Regions from separate parts of the Streptomyces sparsogenes subsp. cuspidosporus genome, predicted to be linked through region 2. Evidence: riboswitches for the same ligand, from Rfam matches in the RefSeq annotation. Region 2 holds a riboswitch; each other region holds the start of a gene.

Region 1 (7,667 bases), on a different contig from region 2:
GGCCGTGCAGCAGGCCGCGGGAGCGGAACCAGTAGACGTAGGCGAAGGCGCCGTAGAAGAACAGGCCCTCGATGCACGCCGCGAAGCAGATCAGGTTGAGGAGGAAGCGGCGGCGGTCCTCCCTGGTCTCCAGCCGGTCGATCTTGTCGACCGAGTCGATCCAGCGGAAGCAGAATTCCGCCTTCTCCCTGATGGAGGGGATGTTCTCCACCGCGGCGAACGCGGCGGCCCGGTCGTCCGGGTCGGGGAGGTAGGTGTCCAGCAGCGTCAGATAGAACTGGACGTGCACGGCCTCCTCGAAGAGCTGCCGGGACAGATACAGCCGCGCCTCGGGCGAGTTGATGTGCTTGTAGAGGGTGAGCACCAGGTTGTTCGCGACGATCGAGTCACCGGTCGCGAAGAAGGCGACCAGGCGGCCGATCAGGTGCTGCTCGCCCGGGGAGAGCTTGGCCAGGTCGGCGACGTCGGAGTGGAGGTCCACCTCCTCCACGGTCCAGGTGTTCTTGATCGCGTCGCGGTAGCGGTCGTAGAAGTCCGGGTACCGCATGGGCCGCAGGGTGAGCTCGAACCCGGGATCCAGGAGGTTCTTGGGACGTTCGGGTGCGGTGGTCATTACTGGCAGGCCTCGCAGGACTCGGGGTTTTCCAGGGAGCAGGCGATGACCTCGGGGTCGGCGGCCGCCTGCTGGACGGGGACGGTGGCGGGCGCGGCGGCGCGCGCGGACTGGGCGATCCGGGTCGCCGGGCGCGAGCGCAGGTAGTACGTGGTCTTGATGCCGCGCTTCCAGGCGTACGCGTACATCGAGCTGAGCTTGCCGATGGTGGGCGAGGCCATGAAGAGGTTCAGCGACTGGCTCTGGTCCAGGTACGGGGTGCGGGCGGCGGCCATGTCGATCAGGGCGCGCTGCGGGATCTCCCACGCCGTCCGGTAGAGCCGCCGCACGTCCTCGGGCACCCAGGAGAAGTCCTGCACCGAGCCGTTGGACTCGCGCAGCGCCTCACGGCTCTGGGCGTCCCACACGCCGAGCTTCTTCAGGTCGTCGACCAGGTAGGAGTTGACCTGGAGGAACTCCCCGCTGAGGGTCTCGCGCTTGAACAGGTTGGAGACCTGCGGCTCGATGCACTCGTACACGCCCGCGATCGAGGCGATGGTCGCGGTCGGGGCGATGGCCAGCAGCAGCGAGTTCCGCATGCCGGAGTTCGCCATCCGCTCGCGCAGCGCCTGCCACCGCTCGGGCCAGGTCGCCACCGCGTCCGTGTAGTGGTCCGGATGCAGCACGCCGCGCGCGGTGCGGGTGGCGGACCAGGCCGGGTGCGGGCCGTGGCGCTCGGCGAGCGCGCAGGACGCCTCGTACGCCGCGAGCATGATGCGCTCGGAGATCTGGGTGGACAGCCGCTCGGCCTCGGGCGAGTCGAAGGGCAGCCGCAGCCGGAAGAAGACGTCCTGGAGGCCCATCAGGCCGAGCCCCACCGGCCGCCAGCGGGAGTTCGACGCCCCGGCCTCCTGGGTCGGGTAGAAGTTGATGTCCACCACGCGGTCGAGGAAGGTGACGGCGGTACGGACGGTCGCGTCCAGCTTCTCCCAGTCCATTTGGCCGTCCTCGCCCAGGTGCGCGGCCAGGTTGACCGAGCCCAGGTTGCACACGGCCGTCTCACCGTCGTCCGTGACCTCCAGGATCTCGGTGCACAGGTTGGAGGAGTGCACGACCCGGCCGGGCTCGGCGGTCTGGTTGGCGGTGCGGTTGGCGGCGTCCTTGAAGGTCATCCAGCCGTTGCCGGTCTGCGCCAGGGTGCGCATCATCCGGGCGTAGAGCTGGCGGGCCGGGACGGTCTTGACGGCCAGGCCCTCCGCCTCGGCCTTCCGGTACGCGGCGTCGAACTCCTCGCCCCACAGGTCCACCAGCTTGGGCGCGTCGACCGGCGAGAACAGCGACCAGTCGGCGTCGGCCTCCACCCGGCGCATGAACTCGTCCGGGATCCAGTGCGCGATGTTGAGGTTGTGGGTGCGGCGGGCCTCCTCGCCCGTGTTGTCCCGCAGCTCCAGGAACTCCTCGATGTCCGCGTGCCAGGTCTCCAGGTAGACGCAGGCCGCGCCCTTGCGCCGGCCGCCCTGGTTGACGGCGGCGACGGAGGCGTCGAGGGTGCGCAGGAACGGCACGATGCCGTTGGAGTGGCCGTTGGTGCCGCGGATCAGCGAACCGCGGGCGCGGATGCGCGAGTACGACAGGCCGATGCCGCCCGCGTGCTTGGAGAGCCGCGCGACCTGGTGGTAGCGGTTGTAGATCGAGTCCAGCTCGTCCAGCGGCGAGTCCAGCAGGTAGCAGGACGACATCTGCGGGTGGCGGGTGCCGGAGTTGAACAGAGTGGGGGAGCTGGGCAGGTAGGACAGCGTGCTGGTGAGCCGGTACAGCTCGGCCACGTCGTCCACCGCGCGCGTCGAGTGGTCCTCGGCGAGCCCGCAGGCCACCCGCAGCAGGAAGTGCTGCGGGGTCTCGATCACCTGGCGGGTGAGGGGGTGGCGGAGCAGGTAGCGGCTGTGGAGCGTACGCAGCCCGAAGTAGCCGAAGCGGTCGTCGGCGCCGTCGGCCAGCGCCTGCTCGACCAGGGTGTCCAGGCGGGCGGCGTGGGTGGTCACGAACTCGGCCGTGCCGTCCGCGATCAGGCCCTCGCGGTGCCCCACGGCCACCGAGGCGGAGAAGGAGACCGCTCCCTGCCCGGCCGCCTCCTCCCGGATGGCGAGGGTGAGCAGCCGCGCGGCCAGCTTCGAGTACTCCGGCTCCTCGGCGATCAGGCCGGCCGCCGCCTCGGTCGCGAGGGTGCGCAACTCCGCCTCGTCCGAGCCGGGATGGCGGCCGCGCAGGGCGGCGGCCGCGACCTTGCCGGGGTCGGTGGCGGGCAGGTCGGCGGTGAGCGTGGTCAGGGTCCGCAGCAGGGCGGTCCCGGGCGCGTCCTCCGCTGCCTGTGCAGCCGCTGCCTCTGAAACCGGATCGGCGGGCGCGATGGTCACTGAAGTGCTCTCCCTCGCTCGGCTTGGGGCCGGGCGGGAAGGGGCGCGATGGGCGCGTACGGGCATGCCGAAACTGCGGACGGCATACCGCGCAGCGTCCACCGGCCCAACCCGCGAGGCCCGGACGTATGAGACGGCCGTCGGCAGGTCCTCGGACTCGCGGGTACGCAAAAGCGTACGCGTACACCGTTGCGGGACAGTTCCGGATTCGCACCGGATTCCCCTGCGGCGACAGCGAGCATGAGCATACATCTTGTGGTGGCGGGCGCACCTGCCCCCACATGTTGTGTCGTGAGGTGGAGTGTTTCGTACGAATGTGCTATTCAGTGCCGGACTTGGCGCGGTCTACGCGCGCTCTGCAGGCGGCCTCGGCACGCCCGTGGCGCGGCCGTCTGGCGGCCCGGCGCGGGCCTGGCGCGGGCGCCTGGCGAGGCCGCCTGGCGCGGTGCCGGGGGTGCCTCAAGCGGGCGTCGTCGCCCGCCACTCGGTGAGGGCGCGGGCCAGCCGGGCCCGGTAGTCGGCGTAGCCGCGCTCATAGGTCTCGGCACGCTCCGGGTCCGGTACGACAGTACGCGAATCGGCTCGCCATTGTGCCGCGTCCACGGGGTCACCGAGAGCGCGCCAGGCGACCGCGACCGCGCCGCGCGCCCCCACCTCGGGCTCGTCGGGAAGGCGCACGGGCCGCCCGAGGACGTCCGCGAACAGCTGGGTCCAGGCGGCGGACCGGGTGCCGCCTCCGCAGGCCGCGAGGCTCGCGCTCAGCCCCGCCGCCTCCAGGCAGTGGCGGGCGGCGTACGCGACGGCCTCGCAGGCGGCCCGTACGGCGTCCGCGCGGGTCGCGGCGAGGGTCAGGCCGTCCAGCCGGCCCCGGGCCGCCGGTTCGACGAACGGGGCCCGCTCGCCCGCGTCGGAGAGGAAGGGCAGGGCGGTCACCCCGCGCGCCCCCGGCGGGCTCCCGGCGAGCAGCGCGTCCAGGTCGGCGGTGGTGGCGCCGGTGAACTCCAGGACCCACTCCAGGGCCGCCGTGCCCACCATGGCGGGCATGCCGCGCAGCCAGCGGTCCCGGTCGGGCGTGCACAGCCACATGCCCGCCGGGTCGGCGGCCGGGTCGATCACGGCGCTGTCGGTGAGGACCTGGCTGGCGAGGGTCGTGCCGACGATCAGCAGGCCGTCCCCGGCCTCCTCGACCCCGCTGCCGATCGCGCAGGCCGGGAGGTCGTACGGGCCCGCCGTGACGGGCAGTCCGGCCGGCAGCCCGAGCAGTTGCGCGCCCGCCTCGTCCAGCGCCAGGACAGTGCCGGGCGCGGCGGGCGGCGGCAGCAGCCGGGCGTGTTCGGCGATTCCGCACGCTTCCAGGGCCTTCGGGACGTACTGGCGGGTGGTCACGTCCATGAAAGGCATGGAGGCGTCCGAGGCGTCCACGCCGATCACGCCGGTGAGCCGCTGGGCCACCGCGTCCACGCAGTAGCCCGCGACCTCGGCGCGCGCCAGCGCCTCCGGTTCGTGGTCCGCCAGCCAACGCAGCAGGGGCGCGTGGCAGCCGGGGAACACCCCGGAGCCGGTGAGCCGGTACAGCTCGCGGATCGTGCCGTCCTCGCCCCAGCGGGCCACGGTGTCGCCCGCCCGCCCGTCCATCCAGGAGATCGGCGGGCGCACGGCGCGGCCCGCCGCGTCGCGCAGCCACAGCCCGTCGCCCTGCCCGGTGAGGGCGAGCGCGACCGGGGCCGCACGGCCCGTCGCGGCCAGGGCGGCGGTCACCTCGCGGACCACCTCGGCGACCGAGCGCAGCACGTCCTCCAGGTCCTGCTCGACCCGCCCGCCGGGCAGGCGGGTGAGCCGGCTGCGGCGGCTCGCGGCCGCCAGTGACCTGCCGTCCCGGCCGAAAGCCACGGCCTTGGTGACGGAGGTGCCAACATCGACTCCGAGGACGATGCTCGTGACTCCGCTCCCTCCCGAGAGAGGGGGCTTCTCACTTGGCCGCCGTGACGGCCTCGTGACGGTCAAGCCCTGACCGGCGCCTGATGGCGCGACACGTACTGTAGCGGCTCGGTTGCGCTCCGCGCCACCAGCTCCGGGAGCCGGCTGGTTCGCCGGGTGCGCGAGCTTCTCGCCGCGCGCGTAGCGGCCGACCTCGGCGGCGGTGATGGTGGCCGCGCGGTGGGCGGTCTGCCGGGTGGCGCCGGCGAGGTGCGGGGTGGTGACGACATTGGGCGCGGAGTGCAACGGCCAGTCGGCGGGCGGCGGTTCGATGTCGTACACGTCGAGGGCGAGGGCCCCCAGGCGGCCGCTGCGCAGCGCGTCCGGCAGCGGGGCGTAGTCCAGCAGGCCGCCGCGCGCGGTGTTCACCAGGACCGCGCCGGGGCGCATCAGGGCGAGTCGGTCGGCGTTGATCAGCCCCTTGGTCTCGGGGGTGAGGCGGGCGTGCAGGCTCACCACGGAGGAGCGGGTGAGGAGTTCGTCGAGGCCGACCGGCTCGACGCCGTCCGCGCGGGCGGCCTCGGGGTCGGTGTACGGGTCGGCGATCAGCACGTGGGCGCCGAAGGCGCGCAGCACGCGGGCGACGATCCGGCCGATCGCCCCGTAGCCGACCAGGCCGACGGTCGCGCCGTCCAGCTCGATGCCGCTCTCCTCGTACGCGAAGAAGTCCCCGCGCCAGCGGCCGGCGCGCAGCTCGGCGTCCGTGGTCGGGATGCGGCGCATCGCGGCGAGCATCATGCCGACGGCGAACTCGGCGGCGGCGGTGGCGTTGCGGCCGGGCGCGAAGCTGACGGCGACGCCCGCGCGGGTGGCCGCCGCCAGGTCGACGTTGACCGGGCCGCCGCGCGAGACCGCGACCATCCGCAGCTCGGGGCGGGCGGCGAAGACCTCGGCGGTGAACGGCGCCATCTGCGTCACGCACACCTCGGCCCCCGCCAGCGCCTCGATCAGCTGCTCCTCGGTGCCGCTGGCCTCGTTCACCCGGCTCGCCGGGCCGCCCACCGGCCCGAAGGGCTCGTGTGGCCACGGCAGCGTCAGCTCGGCGACATCGACGTCCGCGAGTCCCGGCTCGTCGCGGAGCGCGGCGATGATGAGGTCGGGGCGTACGAAGTGGTCTCCGGCGGCGAGGACGCGCATGGGTGGCCTTTCTTCGGCGTTACGAGGTCGGCGGAGTTCGGCGATCGGCGTTCCATCACAGAGGCGACGCTAGATTTAACATCGTTGACGTGACAAAGCAATGGCGCGTGCGTCGGCTCGCGCGCCATTGCGACTCGAGGGCACGGTCCTCGAGGGCACGGTCCGAGGAGAGGAACTACCTGTGACGGCTCGTCTACTGCTCGTCCGCCACGGCGAGACGGTGTGGCACGCGGAGAACCGGTACGCCGGCATCTCGGACGTCCCCCTGACGGAACGGGGATTCCGGCAAGCGGAAGCGCTCGCCCATTGGGCGACGAAACGCGGGGTGGACGCGGTCGCCTGCTCCCCGCTGAGCCGCGCCCGGCTGACCGCGCGCCCCGCCGCCGACGCGCTCGGCCTCGTCCCCGAAGTCGTCGAGGACCTGCGCGAGGTCGACTTCGGCTGGGGCGAGGGCCGCACCATCGCCGAGATGGAGGCGGAGGACCCGGAGGCCGTGCGGGCCTTCAGGGCGGACGCGGAGGCGGGCGCGTTCCCCGGCTCGGAGCCGCCCGGCGCCGCGGCGACGCGCGCCGCGGCCGCGCTGCGCGGCCTGGCCGCCGCGCACCCGGACCGCACGGTGCTGGTCGTGGCGCACAACTCCCTGCTGCGGATGGCGCTGTGCGCCCTGCTGGGCATCCCCGTCGGCCGCTACCGGCACGTCTTCCCGCGCCTGGACAACGCGGCGGTGAGCGAGATCCAGGTGGCCGGGGAGCGGACGGCGCTGCGGTCGCTGAACGTGCCCACGGGGGACCTGTCCGAGGGGCGCGCGGGTACGGGGGACGGTGGCGCGGCTCGTGGGGGAGAATCCGCCCCATGACCACGACCGGCGCGTCCGACGTCCCGCCCCGCTCCCAGGCCGCCCGCAGGCAGACCATCACCGAGTACGTGCTCGAACACTCCACCGCCACCGCGGCCGAGCTGGCCGAGCTGACCGGCGTCAGCCTCATGACCGTGCACCGGGACCTGGACGAGCTGGCCAGGCTCGGCGTGCTGCGGAAGTTCCGGGGCGGGGTCTCGGCGCTGCCGTCGTCGGTCTTCGAGTCCAGCCTGGACTACCGGATGGGCGTGAACCGGGCCGAGAAGGAGGCGGTGGCCGCGGCCGCCGCGGAGCTGGTCGAGCCCGGCATGTCGATCATCCTGGACGACTCCACGACCGCCCTCGCCCTGGCCCGGCTGCTGGTCGACGCCGCGCCGCTGACCGTGGTGACCAACGCCCGGCGGGTGGAGGAGGTCTTCGCGGGGGTGCCGCAGACCCGGCTGATCGGCCTGGGCGGGGAGTACTCGCACACCCACGACTCCTTCCTCGGCGTGCCCTGTGTGGCCGCGATCGAGGCGCTGTCGGTGGACATGGTGCTGGTCTCCACCTCGGCGGTGGACGCGCACACCACCTACCACCAGGAGCAGGACGTGGTGCTGGTGAAGCGGGCGATGCTCGCGGCGGGAAGCCGCAAGGTGCTCCTCATGGACGCGTCGAAGACCCGGCGCACGGCCCTGCACCGGCTCTGTCC
Region 2 (7,667 bases):
CTCGATCAGGCCCACCAGACGGGCCCGGTCCCAGTCGGCCCGGGCCTGGTCGGGAGAGACCCCCAGCTCGGCGGCCGCCTCGGCCAGGGCCTCGGCGGAGAGCACGCCCGGCACACCGTGCCGGCTCGCGGCCCAGCGGGCGATCCGTACGGCACCGGCGAGTCCCGACCTGGCCTGTCTCGCCAGCTCCGAGGGCGGCGGTGTGCCCTCGGGCGGGCGGGGCGCCGGTCGGGAGCCGCGGTTCGGCACGGCCCGGCGGGCCGTGGCCATCGGCCGGTGGCGGACGAGTCGGAGCCGGGAGTCGCGCGGAGTACGGGACGTCACGGGAGCAGTCTCGCCGGTGACGGCCCGAAAGCCCAATCGGCACCCGTCCGGCGGTTGCCGGGGCGCGCTTCTCGGGGCTCTTCGCTCTACATCAGGGGTGTCAGGAAGCGGCCCAGCATGTCCTCGTACCCCTCGGGGTTCGCGTTCCACATCGCGGCGTGCGGGGCCTGGCGGACCTGGTGAAGGGTGACCAGCTCGGAGTGGCGGGCGGCGAGTTCGCGGGAGGGGGCCCAGGGGGCGACCGTGTCGTCCGGGCCGTGGAGGATCAGGGTCGGCACCTTCAGCCCGTCCAGGTCGGCGGCCACCGCGTCCACCAGCCGTCCCTCGGGCAGCGCGGCCCGGCCCTCCGCGGCCCGTATCGCCAGGGGCAGCAGCGCGGAGGGGATCCGCCGGGCCGAGGCGAGGGCCCGCAGGGTGGCCTGCCAGTCGAGGACCGGGGAGTCCAGGACCAGGCCGCTGACCCGGTCCCGCACCGCGGAGTTCGCGGCGGCGAGGAGGGCCATCGTGGCGCCGGTGGACCAGCCGTAGAGGATGACGCTCTGCGCGCCGTGGCGCACCGCGTAGCGGATGGCGGCGTCCAGGTCGTGCCACTCGGTGCGGCCGAAGTGCCCGAGGCCGTCCTCGGAGCGGGGGGCGTCGGGGTCGCCGCGGTAGCCGAGGTCGAGCACGGGGAACTGCCGCTTGTGCAGGAACGGCAGGACCACCATGGGGTGCTCGCGGGTGGTGCCGAGGCCGTGCACGGTGATCACCCAGGCGGAGCGGTCGGCGGGTATGAACCAGGCGGGCAGCGGGCCCAGTTCGCCGGGCACGTCCACGTCGGTGTGGTCGAGTCCGAGCGCGTCCCGGGGGTCGCCGGTGTACACCTGCGGGGTGAACCGGACGCGGGTGCCGGGGGCGAGGGTGCCTCGGCTCACCCGCTCCAGGCGGCGGACCACGCAGTCCGCGGGGTGCGGGGCGTCCTCCAGGACCGGCCCGACCACGGCGTGGCATCCGGCGCCGGTGAGGCCGTAGGTGCCGGGGCGCAGCGAGGCGAGGCTGCGGGTGAGGGTGATCTGGCCGGCCGCGGTGGCGTGCACGGTGAGCGGCGGGTCGTGCGGCAGGGGTCGGTCGGGCCTCGGTTTCAGGGCAGCGTCGCTGGCGTACCGCCCGGCCGCCACCGCGGCCGCGCTGACACCGATCATCGTCGTGGCGGCCGCAACCGCCTTCGTCCGCAGGCGCATCCCTCCCAGTGTGGTCGTCCGGGGCGCCGGGGGCCAGCGGGCGGGCCCGGCCGGGTGAGCCGCCCGCCTCCCCGAGCGGGCCGGGGACGGCCCCGGCGCCCCCGGCGGGGCGGTGCCGGTCCGGCGGGGCGGTGCCGGTCCGGCGGGGTCGGGCTCGGCGGGCGCCTGGTTCAGCGGGGCTGGCCGTAGCCGCTCAGCTTGTCCGCCGCCGCCCGCAGCTCGTCGGGGGACAGCAGGGCCGGGGTGTGGCCGGGGACGGCCGCGGCGGTGAGCCACACCCGGCACATCCACTCCAGCTGGGCGGTCCGGTCGTACGCCTGGTCGAGCGTGGCGCCGTGGACCACCGTGCCGTGGTTGCGCAGCAGACAGCCGGTGCGGTCGCGCAGCGCGGCGAGCATCTCGCGGGCCAGGGCGTCGGTGCCGTACAGCGCGTATCCGGCGACGCGCACCGGGCCGCCGAGCGCGCCCGTCATGTAGTGGACCGCCGGGACCTCGTCGACCAGCGTGGAGACCGCCGTGGCGTGCACGGCGTGGGTGTGGACCACGGCCGCGGCGTCGGTGTGGCGGTAGACCGCGAGGTGCATGGGCAGCTCGCTGGTGGGGGCCAGCTCGCCGAGGATCTGGCGGCCGTCGAGATCGACGCCGACCGCGTCGCCCGGGCCGAGCCGGTCGTACGGGACGCCGCTGGGGGTCACCAGCACGGTGTCGCCGACCCGGGCCGAGACATTGCCCGAGGTGCCGACGACCAGGCCGTCGGCGACGGTCCTGCGGGCCGTCTCGACCACCCGCTCCCAGGCCTGTGCCAGGTCCCGCCGCCCGGCGGGCCTCGGCGATCGCGCAGTCTCCGCCTCCCGTCCCGGCTTGGGCGTGGGCTTCGGCTTCGTCATGGCCCCTCACCTCCGGGCGCCGATCATGGCAGGCGAGCAGCCCTGTACGCATCAGGGAGGGGCCAGGGGATCATCGGTCCGCCCTTCCCGACAGACGCGTCACCCCTGGGCCCACCCCAGTTCACCTTCCGTTCACCCCACGTCCTTACGGTCGTGGCGCACCCGTTGGCCGTCGCACGGATTGCCCGGGTGTGTGACTCCTCCCCCTCCCACAGGAGGGGGCTTCTCGTGCGGTCACCTCGGCGACCACACGACGGCCAAGCCCTGACCGGCACCTCGCGGTGCACCACAAACTGTAGCGACCCAGTGGCGCTCCGTGCCACGAAGTGCGGGGATCGCACTCCCCCGAAGGAGTTCGATGGAACACATCACGCTTCTCATCGGGATCGTGATCATCACGGCCTTGGTGTTCGACTTCACGAACGGCTTCCATGACACGGCCAACGCCATGGCCACCACCATCTCCACGGGAGCGCTCGGTCCCCGGACGGCCGTGGCGATGTCGGCGGTCCTCAATCTCGTCGGCGCGTTCCTCTCGGTGGAGGTCGCCAAGACGATCTCCGGGGGGATCATCGACGAGGGCTCCGGGATCCGCCCCGAAGTGATCTTCGCGGGTCTGGTCGGAGCCATCCTCTGGAATCTGCTGACCTGGCTGGCCGGACTGCCCTCCAGCTCCTCGCACGCCCTCTTCGGCGGCCTCATCGGCGCCACCCTGGTCTCCGTCGGCATGGACGGGGTCAACAGCGACAAGATCGTCATGAAGGTCCTGATCCCGGCCGTGGCCGCGCCGATCGTGGCCGGTGTCGCGGCGATGGTCGCCACCCGGCTCACCTACCGGCTGGCGCGCGGCCGCGACGACCAGGAGACCGCGAAGGGCTACCGCGCCGGGCAGATCGCCTCGGCCGCGCTGGTCTCCCTCGCCCACGGCACCAATGACGCCCAGAAGACCATGGGTGTGATCACCCTGGCACTGATCACCGGCGGCGCGATCGCCCCCGACTCCGACCCGCCGCTGTGGGTCATCGTCTCCGCGGGTCTGGCCATCGCCCTCGGCACGTACCTGGGCGGCTGGCGGATCATCCGCACCATGGGCAAGGGCATCACCGACATCCAGCCGCCGCAGGGCTTCGCCGCCCAGACCGGCGCCGCGACCGTCATCCTCGCCTCCTCCCACATCGGCTTCGCGCTCTCCACCACCCAGGTCTGCTCCGGCTCCGTGATGGGCGCGGGCCTCGGCCGCAAGGGCGGGGTGGTGCGCTGGTCGACCGCGGGCCGCATGGTCCTCGCCTGGGTGCTCACGCTGCCCGCCGCCGGTCTCGTCGCGGGCGGCGCGGCGCTCCTCGCGGACCAGGGCGACTGGGGCGTCACCGCCGTCGCCGTGATCGCGGTCGCCGCCTGCGCGGCGATCTGGGCGGCCTCGCGCCGCAAGCCCGTGGACCACACCAACGTCAACGAGGTCGAGACCGTGCCGGCCGAGCCGGTGGGCGTCGTCACGGCCGCCATCCAGGCCGTGGCCCCGCCGCCCGCCGGGCCGGTGGCCGCCGTCTCCTCCACCCCCTCCGCCACCCCGGCAGGCGCGTCCGCGGCCACCGGCAGTACCAGCTAAGGAAGTAACGCGATGAGCATCGACTGGGCGGCCCTCGGCCAGGTCTTCGGCGTCAGTCTCGCGGTGACCGTCGGCTTCGTGGGCGTCTTCACCCTCGGCATCCTCGGCACCTCCCGCAAGGCCCAGCCGGCGGAGGCGGGCCCGGGCGCCACCTCCGCCACCCCCGGCGCCTCGGCCACGGCGGGCGCGGCCCTCGGGCCCGCGCGTCTCGGCGCGTACGCCTGCTTCGCGCTGTGCGCGGCGGCCGTGGCGTACGGCATCAATCTGATCGTGGCCTGATCCCCGCCTGACACCGGTCTGATCGATGACTGATCCTGACCTGACCCTGGCCTGATCCGGAGAAGCACCACCGGCCGCCGGGCCGGGCCGCGCCGCACGGCGTGGTCCGGCCCGGCGGCCGTGGCGTGGAAGGGGTGTCGCGTCGGGGGGTGTGTGGGCCTCGGCACACTCACGCAGGGTGGGGCATTCGCGAGTTGACGGCCATTCGCGGCCCATGGTGGACTTCCGGAGCCAAACGGCGGCAGGAGAGGAAGCCGGTGAGAATCCGGCGCGGTCCCGCCACTGTCACCGGGGAGCGCTCTCCCATCGCCCTACGAGTCACGGCCGCCCGCGCGGAGGCTGGAAGACCGGGAGAACCGCGGATCCGGGAGCCAGGAGACTCTCACCGCCGGTCACGTCGAACCAGGGCGCGGACCCTGAGTGAGGACATACCGCCATGCCCGGCACCGCCATGCCGCCGCCTCCCACGAGGCCCCTCCCCCTCCCCCACGACCGGACGCGGCAGGGCGGGACGGCGGGCTGAGGATGCGTGCCGACCACGCCTCGTACGCGTGCGGCGCCGCCCTCGGCTTCCTCGGCGACCTCGCCACGGGCGATCCGCGCCGCGGCCACCCCGTGGCCGCGTTCGGGACCGCCGCGCTGGCCGCCGAGCGGCTGCTGTGGCGCGACCACCGCGGAGCCGGGGCCCTGTACACCGCGCTGTGCGCGGGCGGCGCGGCCGCGGGTGCCGCCCTGACGGCGCGTGTCGTACGCGCCCTTGGCCCCTCACGTGCCGCGCACACCGCGCTGACCGCCGCCGCCACCTGGGCCGTGCTCGGCGGCACCACGCTGGGCCGGGAGGCGCGGGCCGTCGGCGGCGCGCTGGCCGCCGGGGACCTGGACGCCGCCCGGCGGCGGCTGCCGCACCTGTGCGGGCGCGACCCGCAGGCGCTCGACGAGCAACAGATCGCGCGCGCGGTCGTCGAATCGGTCGCCGAGAACACCTCGGACGCCGTCGTGGGCGCGCTGGTGTGGGGCGCCGTGGCCGGGGTGCCGGGTCTGGTGGGCTTCCGTGCCGTCAACACCCTGGACGCGATGGTGGGTCACCGGTCGCCGCGCTACCGGCGCTTCGGATGGGCCTCGGCCCGGCTCGACGACCTCGCCGGCTGGCCCGGCGCACGGCTCACCGCCGTGCTCGCCGCCCTGGCCGGGCCGGATCCGCGCGGCGCCCGGCGCGCCTGGCGGCGGGACGGCCACCGCCACCCGAGCCCCAACGCGGGCCCGGTGGAGGCCTCGTTCGCGGGCGCGCTCGGCGTACGGCTCGGTGGCACCCTGGCCTACGGCGGGCGCGTCGAGCACCGGCCGGTGCTCAACTCCGGCGGGCGGCCGGTGGAAGCGGTCGACATCGAGCGCGCGGTCCGGCTGTCGCGGCGCGTCGGAGCGCTGGCGCTCGGCGTGTCCGTCGCGGCCCGGCTGGCCGTCGGCGCGCTGCGGCCCGCCCGTACGGGGCTCTTCCCGGCCGCGCGTACGGGGCTCTTCACGGCCGCGCGGCCCGGCGTGCCCGTACGCGCCGCCCGCGCCCCACATGGCGCGCTCGCTCACCGGGCACGGTCCTTGGGGGCTCCCGGGGCCGCGGGCGGCGCGTACGGCCAGGCGACGGCGCGGCCCTCGGCCGCGGGGAGGGATCGAGGATGAGCGGGACGGATGGCACGGGCGGCGGGAGCGGGCCGGGCGGCGGGCTGCTCGTCGCGGGCACGACCTCGGACGCGGGCAAGAGCGTGGTCACGGCCGGGATCTGCCGGTGGCTCAGCCGTAAGGGCGTCAAGGTCGCGCCCTTCAAGGCGCAGAACATGTCGCTCAACTCCTTCGTCACCCGCGAGGGGGCGGAGATCGGCCGCGCCCAGGCGATGCAGGCCGCGGCCGCCCGCGTCGAGCCGAGCGCGCTGATGAACCCCGTGCTGCTCAAGCCGGGCAGCGACCGCAGCAGCCAGGTGGTGCTGCTGGGCAAGCCGGTGGGCGAGCTGAGCGCGCGTGGATACTTCGGGGGGTCTGGGGGGGCGTCCCCCGGGGAAAAGCTGCACGCGGGGCGCCGGGAGGCGCTGCTCGGAACCGTCACCGAGTGCCTGGCCGAACTGCGGCGCACCCATGACGCGGTGATCTGCGAGGGCGCCGGAAGCCCCGCGGAGATCAACCTGCGCCGCACCGACATCGTCAACCTGGGCCTGGCCCGGGCGGCCCGGCTGCCGGTCGTCGTGGTCGGGGACATCGACCGCGGCGGCGTCTTCGCGTCGTTCTTCGGCACGACCGCGCTGTTGTCGGAGGCCGACCAACGGCTCGTCGCGGGCTATCTGGTGAACAAGTTCCGCGGCGACGTGACCCTGCTCGAACCGGGCCTGGAGATGCTGCGCGGCCTGACCGGCCGCCCGACCCTCGGCGTGCTGCCGTACGCCCACGGCCTCGGCATCGACGAGGAGGACGGACTGCGGGTGTCGCTGCGCGGGGCGGTGCGCGAGAGCGTGGTCGCGCCGCCGCACGGCGCGGACATCCTGCGGGTGGCGGTCGCCGCCGTGCCGCTCATGTCGAACTTCACGGACGTGGACGCGCTGGCCGCCGAGCCCGGCGTGGTCGTGCGGTTCGTGGACCGCCCGGAGGAGCTGGCCGACGCCGACCTGGTCGTGCTGCCCGGCACCCGTGGGACGGTACGGGCGCTGGAGTGGCTGCGGACGCGGGGGCTGGCCGAGGCGGTCGCGCGGCGGGCGGCGGAGGGCCGCCCGGTGCTGGGCATCTGCGGGGGCTTCCAGATGCTCGGCGAGCGCATCGAGGACGAGGTCGAGTCGCGGGCCGGAACGGTCGAGGGGCTCGGGCTGCTGCCGGTGCGGGTCCGCTTCGCGGCGCACAAGACGCTGGCGCGGCCGGCCGGGGAGGCGCTCGGCGAGCGGGTGGAGGGCTACGAGATCCACCACGGGGTCGCCGAGCTGCTGGACGGGGCGGACGAGCCGTTCCTGGACGGCTGCCGGGTCGGCTCGGTCTGGGGTACCCACTGGCACGGCTCGCTGGAGAGCGACGGCTTCCGCCGCGCCTTCCTGCGCCGGGTCGCGGCCGCGGCCGGCCGGGCGTTCGTCCCCGCCCCCGACACCAGCTTCGGTGAGCTGCGTGAGGAGCAGCTCGACCGGCTGGGCGACCTGATCGAAGAGCACGCGGACACGGACGCGCTGCTGCGGCTGATCGAGAACGGCGTTCCGGAAGGGCTGCCCTTCGTGCCACCGGGGGCGCCCCGGATCCCGCGGCCGCAGGGGGCGCGATGAACACCGCCGCAGAGGGCCGGATGAGCCCCGCCGAAGAAGCCGGGCGCACGCGCGGGGGCGCCGTGAG
Region 3 (7,667 bases), on a different contig from region 2:
GGCGGAACATCGGCAGGTACGGGGTGTCGTCGGCGTCGGCGTACGGCTCGCCGATCACCTCGGGCAGCTCCGAGCCCAGGCCGCTGACCAGGAACGCGGTCACGTTCAGCCGCTGCCAGGTCTGCAGGTCCTCCCGCAGCAGCACGGCGATCTTCGTGTCGAAACGTACGGGGGTGGTCTCAGTCGTCATGCCCCGAGCCTGCCGACCGGCCCGCCGCACCGTCTTGTACGTTTCTTGCATGGTGTCCCGGCATGAGGTGTTCGCTTGGCGCCCGCGGGTCCCGGGCGTCGTGGAGGTCTTCCACGCCCACTTCACCGAGCACGCGTACCCGATGCACGTCCACGACGTGTGGACGCTGCTGATCGTCGACAACGGCGCGGTCCGCTACGACCTGAACCGCCGCGAGTGCGGCACCCCCGGCGACACCGTGTCCCTGCTCCCCCCGCAGGTGCCGCACAACGGCTCACCGGCCACCCCGCAGGGGTTCCGCAAGCGGGTGCTCTACCTGGACCTGCCCCAGCTCGACGAGGGACTGATCGGCCCGGCGGTGGACCACCCCGACATGGCCGACCCGCTCCTGCGCCGACGCGTCGGCCGGCTGCACTCCGTCTTGGCGCACCCCGGCGACGAGCTGGAGGCCGAGTCCCGGCTCGCCCTGATCGGCGAACGCCTGCGCGGCCATCTGCTGCCCCGGCTCGCCCCCCGCCCGCCGAAGCCCGACCGCGGCGTGGCCCACAGCCTGCGGGAACTGCTCGACGAGCGGCTGCTCCACGGCGTGACCCTGGACGACGCCGCCAAGCTGGTGCATGCCCACCCCACCCATCTGGTGCGGGCCTTCTCCACGGCCTTCGGCATCGCCCCGCACCAGTACCTGATGGCCCGGCGGGTGGACCGCGCCCGCCGGCTGCTCCTCGACGGCCGCCCGCCCGCGGAGGTGGCCACCGCGGTCGGCTTCTACGACCAGTCGCATCTGACCCGGCACTTCAAACGGTTCATCGGCATCACCCCGGGACGCTACGCCCGCACCGCGGCGGGGGCCTGAGCCGGGCGGGTCAGATGCCGCGTTCGATCATGTCGATGACCTGCCGGCCGGCGTCCTGGGCCTGGGTGGGGTGCAGGCCGCGCAGGGGGCCGTCGATGAGCAGGACGGCGAGGCCGTGGACGGCGGACCAGGCGAGGAACTCGGCTCCGGGGCGGCGGTCCTCGGGGAGGAGGCCGGTCTCCACCAGGTCGTCGAGGGCGGCGCCGAGGAGTTCGAAGGGGGTCCTGCCACCGGCTCCGGCGGCGGTCTCGGCGGCGGCGTGGGCCATGTCGCCGGGGACGTGGAAGGCGGTGCGGAACAGGCCCGGCTGCTCCTGGGCGAAGCGCAGGTAGCCGGTGCCGACCGCGCGGAAGCGGGCGCGGGCGGCGGCGACCGGGTCGGCGGCGGGCGGCAGGGCGGCCTGCTCGGCCTCCATGGTGCGGGCCGCCTCGGCCATGGCGGCCTGGGACACGGCGTGCAGCAGGGCGGCCCGGTCGGCGAAGTGCCGGTACGCCGCGTTGGGCACCACGCCCGCGTGACGGGTCGCGGCCCGCAGGACGACGGCCCCGGGGCCGCCCTCGCGGGCGAGTTCGAGTCCGGCCTTGATGAGCGCGTTCCGCAGGTCGCCATGGCGGTAGGTGTCCCGCTTCGGCTTGCCGCCCTCGGCCACGGTCAACCTCACCCATCTCCAATGTGGACAGCATCCACTTAGCTCGTCTAGGCTCCTGCCCGGCGGGGGGACGGATCGCCGCACCCCCGAATGTGGACATCGTACACAAGGGTGGATCGGCAGGACGGCAACCGGCCCGCCGGAACCCGACGACACGGAGGACGACGCACGACATGACCGCACCCGTAAAAGGCCCCGCCAGCTACTTCCCCTCGATCGAGAAGAAGTACGGCCGCCCGATAGCCGAGTGGAAGGACCTCATCCGCTCCTCGCCGCTGACCAAGCACATGGAGCTCGTCACCTGGCTCAAGAACGAACACGGCCTCGGGCACGGGCATGCCAACGCCCTCGTCGCCCACACCCTCGCGGAGAGTAAGGCCTCCTGACAGGCGGTCAGCCCTCGAAGCCCTGGTCGCTCAGGATCTTGTCGATACGGGCGCGGTGCGCCTCCTCCCACGCGTCGAGGGTCTCCCCGGCCTCCTTGGCCGGCTTCGCCTCGGCCGCGCGGAGCACCTCCTCACGGCGGGCGCGCGGAGTGACCACGACGCCCTCCTCGTCGGCCACCACGATGTCACCGGCGTTCACCTCGACGCCGCCGCACCGCACCGCGACATTGAACGGCCCGGCCGCCGTCTTGGTCCCCGGGATCGGAATGACTCCCCTGGCGAAGACGGGGAAGCCCATCTCGCGCACCTCGCCGAGGTCACGTATCACCCCGTCGAGCACGAACGCCGCGATGCCACGGCGCTGGGCGACGGCGCAGACGTTCCCCCCGGCGAGCGCGTAGTCCACATCCCCCGACTCGACCACGACGACCGAGCCCGGCTCAGCGCGGTGGATGGCCGCGTGGAGCATCAGGTTGTCGCCGGGAGGGCACCGCACCGTGAACGCGGGACCGGCGACGCGCGGGGTCGGGGACCAGAGCGGGCGGATGCCGATGTCCATGACCTGCGCGCGGCCGAGGACATCGGCGAGCGTGGTCGGGGGGATGTGCGCGAAGCCGGTGGCGTCGGTCAGGTCGGTCATGGGGCTGCCTTCCCCCGTGGACGGGAGGGGCCCGCCGGGCCCCCTCCGCCATGATCGCCCCCCGATGCGCTCTGCCGGACGCCCGTCAGCGGAAGTCGCCGGTCTGGAAGTTGGTGCGGAAGGCGAAATCCTCCCCCACCCCCTTCGGGAGTGCCCCCAGCTCCTCCGGGTCTCCCGGCGACGTCAGGCCGGCCCGGTGCAGCTTCACCTGGGCTCCCGCCCGGTTCTCACGGGAGGCGATGTAGAGGGATTCACGGTCCGCCGACACGGCCATCGCGAGAATCGTGTTCTCCGTCGCGGGGGCGATCTCTGCCTTCACGCCGACTTCCACCGTGTGCATGGCGTCGACCTCCCTCGCCTTCGACGGGTCGACGCGCACGGTGAAGAAGTCGTTGGACGGCCCCTTGCACAGAAGCTCCTCAGAGGTGAGCCAGGCCAAGGGGGTGCAGCCGCGCAGATCGTCGTCGTCGCGCACGACCACCTGGTTGCTGAACGGCCCGTGGAGCGGGGCGTCGCCGAATGTGTCGATCTCGTTCGACAGGGGGTCGAGGTCGAACCCGTCCACCGAGGAGAAGCCGACGGCGACAGTGGCGGGGGAGGCGGCGTACTTGCCGCTCGGGTTGATGGTGCGGGGGCAGGTGACGGCCACCGAGTTCACCGGGCGGTAGTACTCGTCGTCCCCCTTCGACCGGCCACAGGCCAGGCTGATCCGGTGGGGGGACAGGCGCCCGTCCTCGTCGGCCGAGAAGAACTGGTCGGAGCCCCGCAGGAACCACAGCGACCCGTCCGGGGCGAAGCCGGGGTGCCGGTCGGAGTGCTTCTCCGGGCTGTACCCCTTCTTCTCCGAAGCCTTGGTGATGTCCGTGAACTTCCCCGTGCCGAGGTCCAGCCACCCCACGTGCCACGGGGAGTCGCTGTCGTCCGTCTCCACCTCGACCGCGACGCGGCGGCCGTCCGGCGAGACCGGGCTGACCCCGGTCTCCCCCAGGCTCTCACCGGTCTCCCCCTCGTCCCCGCACAGGCTGGTCACGGTGGCCTCGTGGCCGCCCGTCTCCCGTGCTATCTCGGCCAGCCGAGGCAGCAGAGACTTCTCGGAGAACGCGGCGATCCGCCTGCTGAACGTGGCGTCGTACGCCGCCGCCTGCCACCCCTCGTCCTCGCCTCCGTCCCAGCAGATCACCGGCCCGGTGGCCGAGGCCACCCGGGAGAGGTTCTTCCGCACCGTGGCCGGCGTGTCCCCCGCCGAACCCGCCGCGCCCGCACCGGACTCCCGGCCACCGCCGCCCGAGACGCCGCCGCGCCCGGAGTCCTTGCCCGAGTCGCCGGACGCGCCGCACGCGGTCAGCCCTCCCACCGCCAGCACGGTCGCGGCGGCCGCCGCGATCCACCCGCGCGTACCGGACCCATACGTCTTGCCCACTCAGCTCTCCGCCTTCCCCCACGGCACGGCCGCGACAGCACCGATCCCTTGCCGGGGCAGCACAAGCGTGACTGCCCTTAGAAGCGAGAATAGTATTAACCATGCAACGCCTCTTCACGGCAAGTCGGCTGCCCCGTGGCCCCGCCCGCCGATGAAGGATCATTGAGGCGCACCCGACCAGCAGGAGGAGGCGACGGTGTCCGGCACCGACGGAGGCAAAGACGGCGGCAACGACGGCGGCGGGGGCGCGCGCGTGGCGGGGCTGACGCGGCGGGAGCGGCTGCGGGCGGAGCTGGAGCGGGATGCCAAGGCCGCCGCGCGCCGGATCACGGCCGCGGAGGGAGTCGAGGGCCTCACCGTCGCCGCCGTGGCGCGCAGCGTCGGGGTGACCTCACCCGCCCTCTACCGCTACTTCGACGGCAGGAACGGGCTGATCCTCGCCGTCTACGACGACGTCATGGCGGAGTTCATGCGGGTGGTCGGCGGGGCGGTGGAGCGCCAGGACCCCGACGACATCAGCGCCCGGCTGCACGCCGCCACCCGCTCCGTGCTGGACTGGTCGATGGCCAACCCGGCGGAGTTCAACCTGCTCATGGGGGCCGGTTATCCCCAGGCGGCCGCCGCGTCGGCGGAGGACATCCCGCAGGCCATCTCGCGCGAGCTGGGCGGGACGTTCGGGCAGCTCTTCACGCGGCTGTGGCGCGAGAAGGGTCTGGCGCACCCGTCCGACGAGGAGATCGATCCGGCCCTGGTGCCGCAGTTGCGGACCTACCGCGAGGTCGTCGGGCTGGATGTGCCCATCGGCGTGGTGTTCCTGATGCTCACCTGCTGGCGACAGATCTACGGCATGCTCTGCCTGGCCGTCTACCGCCACATGTCCTTCGCGCTCAACGACCCGGTGCCGCTGTTCGAGGACATGATGGACCGTCTCCTCGGCCTCCTCGGCCTCAGTCGCAGCCCCCGCCTGGTGCTCTGAGCAGCAGCGCGCCGGCCCCCGCGCGCACGGCGGCACGGTCGGCGAGCGGATCCGGCGGGCCGAGGCCCACACGGAGCGTACGGGCCCGTCCCGGAGGGGCCGGCCCAGCGGTCCCGACCGCCGTGGAAGGGCCCGGGTCGGCGCCGGATAAAGTATCCGTGAAAACTTCATCCGCGTCCGATCGGGGGAAGCCGGTGAGAATCCGGCGCTGACCCGCAACCGTGAGTACGGGCTGTGCGTGCCGCAGGGCGTACGAGCCGGAGCACCTGGTCGGGCGCACCGCAGGCTCCCGCCGTCGGCCCGTCCGGCGGCGGCACCGTCGAGGTATGCGGAGCTGAGCCCGGTGTCATCGCGTCGTACGTCCCTCGGCGTGCGGGGTGGACGGCCGTGCGCGGCCGCGTACCGCTGTCCGTCCACCGCCGAGATCACCGACCGAGAGGCACCGTCGCCATGAACGTACGCCGCAGCGCCACGGCTCTGGCCGCCCTGGCCGCCCTGTGCACGGCCGCCGCCCCCGCCGCGTTCGCCGACGCCTCCCCCTCCCCGAAGCCGTCCGGCCCGGCGCTGCCGAAGGGGCTGTACGGCACCAAGGACCCGCAGTTCGACGGGGTGTGGCGGCAGTCGCTCGCGCTGCTCGCCCAGGACGCCGTCGGGGTCACCCCGGCGAAGTCGGCCATCGACTGGCTGGCCGGCCAGCAGTGCGAGGACGGCGGCTTCGCCGGGTACCGGGCCGACCCGGCCAAGGCGTGCGACCCGAAGAAGGGCGAGTTCACCGACGCGACGGCGGCGGCCGTGCAGGCGCTGGCCGCGGTCGGCGGGCGTAGCTCGGCCGTCGAGAAGGGCGTCGCCTGGCTGAAGAAGCACCAGAACGACGACGGCGGGTGGGGCATGAACCCGGGCGGTCCGAGCGACGCCAACTCCACCTCCGCCGCCGTCGGCGCCTTCGCGGCCACGGGAACGGACCCGAAGGGGGTGAAGTCGGCCAAGGGCGGTAAGACCCCGTACGACCTGCTGCTCGGCCTCCAGTTGGGGTGTGACGCCAAGAAGGGCGAGCGCGGGGCGTTCGCGTACACGGCGGACAAGGGCGGGGCCGGGGCGGCGGCCAACGACCTGGCGACAGCGGCCGCCGCGCTGGCCACCCAGGGCAAGGGCTTCGTCTTCGAGCCCGCGGGCAAGGACGACGGCAAGGCGCCCGAGCCGCTGGACTGCGGCAAGGGCAAGGGCGACGGCAAGGGCGGGGGCGGCAGGCCGGCCGGGGTGGCGGAGGCCGGGCAGGCCGCCGCCGCGTATCTGGCGGACACCATGGCCGAGCACGGCCGCCACCTGCTGTCCTCGATGCCGGGCGCCAAGGACCAGCCGGACTTCGGCGGCACGGCGGACGCGATCATCGCGCTGGCCGCCGGGGAGCACAGCGCGACCGCCGCCAAGCCCCTGCAGTGGCTGCAGAGCGAGAAGAACGGCGCGCTGGCCTGGGCGAAGGGCGACCCGGGGGCGCTGGGCAAGCTGGTGCTCGCGGCGCACGCGGCGGGCGCGGATCCGCGCAGCTTCGGCGGCGTGGACCTCGTCCAGCGGCTGAACGCCACGGGTCCGAAGCCGGAGTCGGTGTCCGCGTCCGGGTCGCAGGCGGACTCCGGCAAGGACGCGGACGGGGAGAAGAAGGACGACGACAAGGGGGGTGTCGGTGGTGTCTGGTGGACGGTGGGCGTGTTCATGGTGGCGGGCATCGGCATCGGCTTCCTGCTGAGCGGCCGGAAGAAGCAGCAGCTCTGATGGGCCCGCGCGCCGCCTCCGCCCGCCTGACCTCCGCCCGCGTGACCTCCGCCCGCGCCGCCCTCGCCCGCGTCACTTCCGCCCGCACCGCCCTCGCCCGCGCCCGGGCCGCGCTCGTCTGCGCCGCCCTCGCCTGGGCCGCGCTCGCGCTCGGTGCCTCCCCCGCGCACGCCGAGGGCTATCGCTACTGGTCGTTCTGGCAGCGGGAGCGGGGCGCCGACGCCTGGACGTACGCCACGCAGGGCCCGGCCACGGCCCGGCCGGGCGACGGCGACACGGTCGGGTTCCGGTTCGCCGTGAGCGAGGACTCGCGGGACGCCGCCCGGCCGCGCGGCCCGGCCGACTTCAAGGCGATCTGCGCGGACACCCCCGCGAAGGACGGCGCCAAACGCGTCGCGGTGGTCCTGGACTTCGGCACGGCCGCCGACGCCCCCGACCACCGCACCCCGCCGAAGCCCCGTACGGAGTGCGCGCGGGTCGCCGAGGACGCGAGCGCCGCGGACGCGCTGGCGGCCGTCGCGAAGCCGCTGCGCTACAACTCCGCCGCCCTGCTGTGCGCCATCGCCGGCTACCCCGCCACGGGCTGCGGGGAGCAGGTCGACGCCACCAGCCACGGGGCAAGCGGCGGGGACGGAACCAGTGGCGGGGACGGCGGCCACGGCGGGGACACCGGAAACGGCGGCGGGGGCATCCCCTCGGCCGGGCTGATCGGCGGTCTGGCCGCCGTGGTCGCGCTGGGGGCCGCCGCCGTCTGGCAGGCGCGCCGCCACCAGCGGCGATGAG
Region 4 (7,667 bases), on a different contig from region 2:
GTTCACCGAGAAACCCCTGTCGCGTTCTGGCGCTAAGCTGGCCCGATCGGAGGTGGCTGTGGCGGCGCACACTCGCGGCATGGCGAGCGACATTCAGGAGCGCATCAAGCGCCTGATCATCGACCAGCGGCTGCCGTCCGGCGCCCCGCTGCCGACCGAGACCGAGCTGATGGAGCTGTTCGGCGTCAGCCGCAACTCCGTACGCGAGGCCCTCAAGGGGCTCCAGGCCATGGGCATCGTGGAGATCCGGCACGGCTTCGGCACCTACGTCGGGCCCATGTCGATGGCGCCGATGATCGAGGGGCTGCTCTTCCGCACCGTCGCCGGCCACTACCGCGGCGAGGACAGCCTGCTGCAACTGCTGGAGCTGCGCGAGGCGGTGGAGACCGGGCTGATCGCGCGGCTGGCCGGACGCATACCCCCGGCCGACCTGGCCGAGCTGGACGCCCTGGTCGAGCGGATGGAGACGGAGGCCGCCGAGGGCGCGGTGCGCGCCGAGACCGACCGGGCCTTCCACGCCGCCCTCCACCGCGGCCTGGACAACCTGCTGCTCAGCGAGGTGCTGGAGGCGTTCTGGGACGCCTTCCACCGGGTGCGCACCGATCTGGTGGATCTGCACGCCGACCCCAAGGTCACCTGCCGGCAGCACCGGGAGATCCTGGAGGCGGTCCGCGCCGGCGATGTCGTACGGGCCGAGGCCGCCGTCCGCGATCACTTCGGCGACATCCGGGAGCGGCTGCGCTCCCCCCACCACGACTGACCCGTCGCCCGACCCCCTTCTTCCCGGCCCTCCCGGGCTTCTTCCCGGCCGTCTTCGGCTTCTTCCCGTGCCGCCTTCGGCGGGTCGCTCGCCTCTTCCTCCCACTTGGGCCACAGTCGTCCAGCGATGACCGTTTGGACATCACTTGCCCTACCTTGGGGGACGATAAGACGTGAAGTACCGACCGAGTCGCCGCACCCGCCGCTTCGGGATCGGTGCGGCGGCCGTGCTCGTGCTGGCCGGAATGAACGGACCGGCCCTCTACCGCTTCAGCTCGGACAAGTACCACCACTACGAGATCAATCAGCCGGAGTACAAGGCCAGGAACGGCCACTGGGACGTGGTGAACGTCCCCGAGGAGTACCGGATCAACACGATCCACGCCGCCCTGCTGCACACCGGCAAGGTGCTCCTGGTCGCGGGCTCCGGCAACAACGCCAGGAACTTCGCCGCCAAGTCCTTCCGGAGCGTCCTGTGGGACCCCGAGAAGAACACGTACCGGAACATCCCGACGCCCGAGGACCTCTTCTGCGCCGGACACACCCAGTTGCCGGACGGAAAGCTGCTGGTGGCGGGCGGCACCCAGCGCTACGAGAAGCTCAAGGGCGATGTGGAGAAGGCCGGCGGCCTGATGTTCGTCCACAACGAGAACCCGGACAAGCCCAAGACGTTCCCGGCGGGCACCCGCTTCACCGGCAGGAAGAACGGCAAGACCTTCGAGTCCAAGGACCCGGTCCTGGTCCCGCGCGCCAAGAAGACCAAGAACCGCAAGACCGGCAAGGTCACCGTGACCGCCAGCACCGTCCGGGTCTATGTCGAGGCGCTGCGCAAGGGGAAGCGGTACCAGACCGGCACCGAGGACAACTACCGGATCCACGGGCTGCGGGGGAAGGACCGGCAGAACTTCTACGGCATCGCACAGAAGCTGTCCTTCGACAAGAAGGACTTCCAGGGCATCAAGGACGCCTATGAGTTCGATCCCGTCGCCGAGCGGTACGTCCCGGTCGACCCGATGCACGAGGCCCGCTGGTACCCGACCCTGACCACCCTCCAGGACGGCCGGGTGCTCTCGGTCTCCGGCCTGGACGAGATCGGCCAGGTCGTACCGGGGAAGAACGAGATCTACGACCCCCGGACCAACACCTGGAAGTACCTGCCCAAGCAGCGGTTCTTCCCCACCTACCCGGCGCTCTTCCTCACCGACGGCGGCCGGATCTTCTACACCGGCTCCAACGCCGGATACGGCCCCGACGACAAGGGCCGCACCCCCGGCGTCTGGGACCTGAAGACCAACGCGTTCAGGACCGTGCCCGGCATCAGCGACCCGGACGTCCTGGAGACCTCGATGTCCGTGCTGCTGCCCCCGGCCCAGGAGCAGCGCTACATGGTGCTCGGCGGCGGGGGCGTCGGCGAGGACCCCGAGTCCACCGCGAAGACCCGCGTCGTGGACCTGCACGAGGACCGGCCGCGCTTCCGCGACGGGCCGAAGCTGTACGCGAAGGTCCGCTACCCCAGCAGCGTCATCCTCCCCGACGACACCGTCCTGACCACCAACGGCTCGGGCGACTACCGGGGGCGCGGCGGCAGCAATGTGCTGCTGGCGGAGATCTACGACCCCAGGACCAACACCTCGCGCGGCGTGGCCGACCCGCTGGTGGGCCGCAACTACCACTCCGGGGCACTGCTGCTGCCCGACGGCCGGGTGATGACCTTCGGCTCCGACTCGCTGTTCAGCGACGACGCCAACACCAAGCCGGGCAGGTTCCAGCAGCAGATCGACCTGTACACCCCGCCGTACCTGTTCCGCGGCGCACGGCCCGCGCTGGCCGACGGCGCTCCCCGGACCCTCAGGCGCGGGGCGACGGCCACCTACCGGGCCCACAACGCCTCGGCGATCCAGCGGGTGCGGCTGATCCGCCCCGGCTCCTTCACGCATGTGACCAATGTCGAGCAGCGGTCCATCGCGGTGGACTTCATCACCAGCGGGGACAGCGTCGGCGTCAGGATCCCGGACGACCCGTCGCTGGTCCCGCCGGGGTGGTACATGCTCACGGTGGTGGACGACGAGGGGATCCCCTCCAAGGCGGTCTGGGTGAAGGTGCCCGCCTCCCGGGGCGCCGCCAAGCACTGACCGCGGCAGCCGGACACCCCGACAGCCCGGCTGTCGGGGTCATGCGGCGCTAGGGCCCGTCTTCAAAGGGGGCGTCCGGCCGCGAGCGGCGTCTGGTGCAGGGGGCACCTCCCAGCGGTAGCTGGGGGAGCATCGCAAGGCGGAGGATCGCCCTCGTACTGGGCGCTGCGGTCAATATGCCGCTACCGCGGCGTGGCGGGCGACTCCGACAACACAGCGAGGTGCCGCCCGCCGCGGCAGCGGCTGATGTCACTGCGGCGTCGTGAGCAGGGCGCCCCCTTTGAAGACGGGCCCTAGGTGGCGTTACGGGCGAGGTCGAGCGCGTACCGCGGCCACCACCGGCCGGCCTGGGGGCCGCCCTTGCAGGTGCCGTCCGACTCGCCCGGACGCTTGATCCACAGGTAGGCCGCGACCGCCGGATCGCCCGTGCGGACCGTCGGCGTCTCGCCCAGCGCCCGCCCCTTGGGGTTGCACCAGGCCTCCGGGTCCTCCTTGCCGGGCACCGGGCCCTTGCCGTTGCGGCTGGTGTCGATCACGAAGGGCTTGCCGCCGACCAGGGCGGAGAGCTTCTTGCCGTAGACCTTGTTGTCCCCGGTGGTCTGGTAGTTGGCGATGTTGAGCGCGAAGCCGTCGGCCTTCTTCAGCCCCGCGCGCCTGAGCGGCTCGGCCATCCGGCGCGGGTCCTTGATCCAGTGCGGATTCCCCGCGTCCAGGTAGACCTTGGTGCGGGGCAGGCCCTTGAGCTTGTCCACGGCCCCGGTCAGCAAGTCGTACCGCTCCTCGAGGAACCGCTTGGGCGTGCAGCCATCCACCGCGTGCGGCAGCGCGTCGGGCTCCAGGATCACCGTGGTGGCCCGGTCGCCGATGCCCCTGACCGCCTTGTCCAGCCAGGCGCGGTACGCGTCGCCGTCGGCGGCGCCGCCCTTGGAGTACTGCCCGCAGTCGCGGTGCGGGATGTTGTAGAAGACCAGCAGCGCGTCCCGCTCCTCCGCGGCGGCGGCCTCGGTGAACCCGCGCGCCTGGCCCTCCGGGTCGTCCACGCCCAGCCACTCGGCGACCGGCTGCTCGGCGATCCGCTGTATCAGCCGCGCCTCCTCGTCGTCCCCCTTCCTGCGGTACGCGGCGACCTGCCGGGCGGCGCTGCCGTCCGGGTTGACCCAGTACGGCATGACATTCCGGGGCCGCTGAGCGGGCCTGGCGGCGGCGATCGCCTCCTCCTCGCGGTCGGAGGACGACGAGCCGAAGCAGCCGGAGAGCGCCAGAAGCGACAGCAGCGCCCCCACCACGGCCCCGCCCCGGGCCGCCCCGCCGCGCACGGCCTCGCGCCGGCGGCCGGTGTGACTCCCGTACATCCACTCCCCCTTGGGTGCACGCTCCGGGGGCTCACCCCTCAAGCCCCGGGTAGGACAAGACCGGTCGAAACCCTCAAGACCGATGGAAACCATGCTTACACACCAGACCGACCCCGGTGCGGTTGTCCACAGCCCTTCGCGGGATTTCGCCCGGTTGACAGGCACTCATCCGACTGGGACTCTCCGATGCGACAAGTCCACATATCGAGGCGACGGCACACAGGAACCCGGTGCGACTCCGGGACGGTCCCGCCACTGTGACCGGAAGTCAGCGCGCGCGGGCGCGCCGCGCTTCCGGGAGTCAGGAACTGGCCCGTCGTCCTCCTTCCTGCGAGGGGCGTGGAAACCCCACAAGGAGGCAAGAGCGGATGTCCCTGCACACTGCGCGGCACACCGACCCCGCGGCCGTCTCGGCCGCCACCGTCCGCACCCGCGACTGGCTGATCGCGGCGGGCGCGGTCGTCCTGGCGCTCATCGCGCTGTACGCGGTCTTCATCGACAACGGCTCGCTGATCTCGGCGACCGGCGACTACCTGCACGAGTTCTCGCACGACGGCCGGCACCTCTTCGGTGCCCCCTGCCACTGACCGGGTCCGGCACCATGGCAGACGGCCACGTCCCCGTACTTCCCCTGCTCCGGCGCGGACTGGCGGCGGGCGGCCTCGCGGGCCTCGCCGCCGGGCTGTTCTCCCTGCTGCTGGCCGAGCCCCTGATGGACCGTGCCATCCGGCTGGAGGAGAAACGCCAGGAGGGCGAGCACTCGCACGCCGCCGCGGCCGCGGCGGTCAAGCACCACGAGGAGCTGTTCTCCCGCGGCACCCAGCACTTCGGTCTCGTCGTCACCACGGTGGTCGTCGGGCTGGCGCTCGGCGTCTTCTTCGCGGTCGCGCACGCGCTCGTCCACCGCCGCTCCGACGCCTCCGCCCGGCCCTGGCCCCGCGCGATCGCGCTCGCCGCGGCGGGCTTCGCCGGGCTCTCACTGCTGCCGGGCCTGCGCTATCCGGCCAACCCCCCGGGGGTCGGCGACGCGGGCACGGTCGGCGACCGCCAGCTGATGTGGGTCGCCGCGGTGGTGATCGGCGCCCTCGGCATGGTGCTCGCCTGGCAGGTGCACACCCGGCTGACGGCGGCGGGCCGCGCCCCCGCCGTCTGCCAGACGGCGGTCGCCGGGACCCTCGTCGCGGTGCTCCTCGCCCTGTTCGCCCTTCCCGACAACCCCGACCCGGTGCCCGTCGAGGGCACGCTGCTGTGGGACTTCCGGATGCTCTCGCTCGCCTCCCACGCCGTGCTGTGGGCGGCCCTGGGCGCCACGTTCGGCGCGCTCGGCCTGCGCGCGCTGCGCGAGCGCCGGGCGGCGGGGCACCGGCCGGACCCGGTCCCCAGCGCCGTGTGATCCCCCGGCCCTGAGGCGGGGTGGGCACGGCTCACCCCGCCTCAGGGCCCGGCCCGGTCAGATGCGCGGGGGAATGCGCGGGGAATGCGCGGGGGTCAGATGCGCCGGCTCCCGGTCAGATACGCCGACACGACCACCCGCGCGCCGCGCGGCCCGCCGCCCGCGACCAGCCGCAGCTCCGCCCGCCCCCGGGCCCGCGCCCCGTACACCCGCCGGGCGTCGAGACGCTCGGCGGTCACCAGCGCGACGTCCTCGACGGTGAACTCGGCGACCGTCCCGTCCGCCCGGAACACCCGCACCGCGTCCCCCCGCCTGACCCCGCCGAGGCGGCGAAGGACCCCGCCGTCGGCGGGCCCGACCAGCACCGACGCCCCCGAGGCACCCGGCCGCGCCCCGGCGCAGTGCCAGCCCCCGACCCCGTAGCGGCCCCTCTCCGCACCCGCGACCACCGGGGCCGCGAGCCCCACCGACTCGACGACCACGCCCCGCGGCCGCGCGGAGGGCAGGGCGGGCAGGGGGCGGTGGGCGCGCGGCAGCGGATGCGTCGGGGGGCGCCCCGCCGCCGCCACGTCCCCCGTCATCGGCACCGCGCCGCCCAGTCCCTCCACGGCGTCGTGGCCCCACACCCACAGCCCGAGCAGCAGCGCCGCCCAGATCACCCCGGCGAGCGGCCGGCCCACCCGGCCGGAGCCCTTCCCGGACACCGCCTCAGCCCGCCGCCGGTCCGGCCGGGCAACGGCGGCGGCGCACCGCGAGCCCGGCGACGGCCATCGCCGTGCCCCCGGAGAGCGCCAGTCCGTACGCCTCGGCCCCGCCGAAGTCGTCGCGCGTCGCGGCGTCGGCCGGCGCGGTGCCCGAGTGGGCGCGGTGCACGGGGACGGGACGCGCGGGCCCCGCGTGCGCGGGAGCGGATCGGGCCGGGGCGTGGCGTGCGGGGGCGGCGTCCTCCTGGTCCGCGCCGGCGGGGCCGGCGGCGGCCAGAACCACCGCCGCCGCGCAGGCGGCCGTACGGAGCGTGAGGGCGAGCGGGCGCATGGTGAACCTCCTGACACCACCGAGGCTCACGCGCGCCGCCGGGAGCCGCATCCGCTGCGGCTCCCGGCTGCTCCGTACGGGTCAGACGCCGCCGGCCGGTGCCGGAGTCAGACCCGCTCCACCAGGTCCGCGATGGAGTTCACGACCGTGGAGGGCCGGAAGGGGTGCCGGTCGACCTCCTCGGGCCGGGTGACCCCGGTGAGCACCAGGAAGGTCTCCATGCCCGCCTCGAGACCCGCCAGCACATCGGTGTCCATGCGGTCGCCGATCATCGCGCTGGTCTCGGAGTGCGCGCCGATGGCGTTCAGCCCGGCGCGCATCATCAGGGGGTTCGGCTTGCCGACGAAGTACGGCTCGGCCCCCGTCGCCTTGGTGATCAGCGCGGCCACCGAGCCGGTGGCGGGCAGCGCGCCCTCCGCCGAGGGCCCGGTCTCGTCGGGGTTGGTCGCGATGAAGCGCGCGCCGTTGTTGATCAGACGGATGGCCTTGGTGAGCGCCTCGAAGCTGTATGTACGGGTCTCGCCGAGGACCACGTAGTCCGGCTCCACGTCGGTGAGGACGTAGCCGATGTCGTGCAGGGCCGTGGTGAGGCCCGCCTCGCCGATGACATACGCCGTGCCGCCCGGCCGCTGGTCGTCCAGGAACTGCGCGGTGGCCAGCGCGGACGTCCAGATGTTGGCGACCGGCACGTCCAGGCCTATCCGGGACAGCCGGGCGTGGAGGTCACGCGGGGTGTAGATGGAGTTGTTGGTGAGGACGAGGAAGGGCTTGCCGGACTCGCGCAGCCGCTTGATGAAGGCGTCGGCCCCGGGCACCGGGATGCCCTCGTGCATCAGCACCCCGTCCATATCGGTGAGCCAGGACTCGATCGGCTTGCGCTCTGCCATTGCGGACTCTCCTGCCGTGCACCAATAACGCCTGAGGGGGACACCGGCCGCGCCTCACGGGCGCGGCCGACGCACCAAGCGTAGTCAGCCGCTCCGGGCCCGGGCCGCC

What was found. Region 2 has a riboswitch for cobalamin ahead of ABFY07_RS36860 (cobalamin biosynthesis protein). Riboswitches for the same ligand answer to the same signal wherever they lie in the genome.
Positions count from the first base shown of each region.
Region 1: another riboswitch for cobalamin. It lies ahead of ABFY07_RS23895 (ribonucleoside-diphosphate reductase subunit alpha); the one in region 2 lies ahead of ABFY07_RS36860 (cobalamin biosynthesis protein).
Region 3: another riboswitch for cobalamin. It lies ahead of ABFY07_RS08725 (prenyltransferase/squalene oxidase repeat-containing protein); the one in region 2 lies ahead of ABFY07_RS36860 (cobalamin biosynthesis protein).
Region 4: another riboswitch for cobalamin. It lies ahead of ABFY07_RS35030 (CbtB domain-containing protein); the one in region 2 lies ahead of ABFY07_RS36860 (cobalamin biosynthesis protein).

Region 1 covers NZ_BAAASD010000021.1:97,417-105,083, reverse strand. The annotation lists gene ABFY07_RS23900 (ribonucleotide-diphosphate reductase subunit beta) at 1-613, opposite strand, end outside; gene ABFY07_RS23895 (ribonucleoside-diphosphate reductase subunit alpha) at 613-3,006, opposite strand; cobalamin riboswitch at 3,132-3,254, opposite strand; gene ABFY07_RS23890 (FGGY family carbohydrate kinase) at 3,466-4,938, opposite strand; partial or broken gene ABFY07_RS23885 (2-hydroxyacid dehydrogenase) at 5,092-6,120, opposite strand; gene ABFY07_RS23880 (histidine phosphatase family protein) at 6,302-6,976, shown strand; gene ABFY07_RS23875 (DeoR/GlpR family DNA-binding transcription regulator) at 6,973-7,667, shown strand, end outside.
Region 2 covers NZ_BAAASD010000051.1:1,402-9,068, reverse strand. The annotation lists gene ABFY07_RS36885 (hypothetical protein) at 1-324, opposite strand, end outside; gene ABFY07_RS36880 (alpha/beta hydrolase family protein) at 411-1,544, opposite strand; gene ABFY07_RS36875 (class II aldolase/adducin family protein) at 1,715-2,431, opposite strand; gene ABFY07_RS36870 (inorganic phosphate transporter) at 2,790-4,037, shown strand; gene ABFY07_RS36865 (hypothetical protein) at 4,050-4,316, shown strand; cobalamin riboswitch at 4,518-4,717, shown strand; partial or broken gene ABFY07_RS36860 (cobalamin biosynthesis protein) at 4,842-5,801, shown strand; gene ABFY07_RS36855 (cobyric acid synthase) at 5,987-7,600, shown strand.
Region 3 covers NZ_BAAASD010000005.1:175,555-183,221, forward strand. The annotation lists gene ABFY07_RS08690 (DUF2000 family protein) at 1-190, opposite strand, end outside; gene ABFY07_RS08695 (AraC family transcriptional regulator) at 240-1,043, shown strand; gene ABFY07_RS08700 (TetR/AcrR family transcriptional regulator) at 1,054-1,704, opposite strand; gene ABFY07_RS08705 (DUF4287 domain-containing protein) at 1,866-2,078, shown strand; gene ABFY07_RS08710 (RraA family protein) at 2,086-2,709, opposite strand; gene ABFY07_RS08715 (TolB-like translocation protein) at 2,804-4,138, opposite strand; gene ABFY07_RS08720 (TetR/AcrR family transcriptional regulator) at 4,335-5,114, shown strand; cobalamin riboswitch at 5,276-5,403, shown strand; gene ABFY07_RS08725 (prenyltransferase/squalene oxidase repeat-containing protein) at 5,565-6,884, shown strand; gene ABFY07_RS08730 (SCO2322 family protein) at 6,884-7,666, shown strand; gene ABFY07_RS08735 (CbiQ family ECF transporter T component) at 7,663-7,667, shown strand, end outside.
Region 4 covers NZ_BAAASD010000044.1:39,761-47,427, reverse strand. The annotation lists gene ABFY07_RS35045 (FadR/GntR family transcriptional regulator) at 80-760, shown strand; gene glxA (radical copper oxidase GlxA) at 933-2,891, shown strand; gene ABFY07_RS35035 (glycoside hydrolase family 6 protein) at 3,185-4,243, opposite strand; cobalamin riboswitch at 4,420-4,574, shown strand; gene ABFY07_RS35030 (CbtB domain-containing protein) at 4,612-4,830, shown strand; gene ABFY07_RS35025 (CbtA family protein) at 4,845-5,636, shown strand; gene ABFY07_RS35020 (sortase domain-containing protein) at 5,732-6,340, opposite strand; gene ABFY07_RS35015 (hypothetical protein) at 6,345-6,671, opposite strand; gene ABFY07_RS35010 (HAD-IIA family hydrolase) at 6,779-7,558, opposite strand.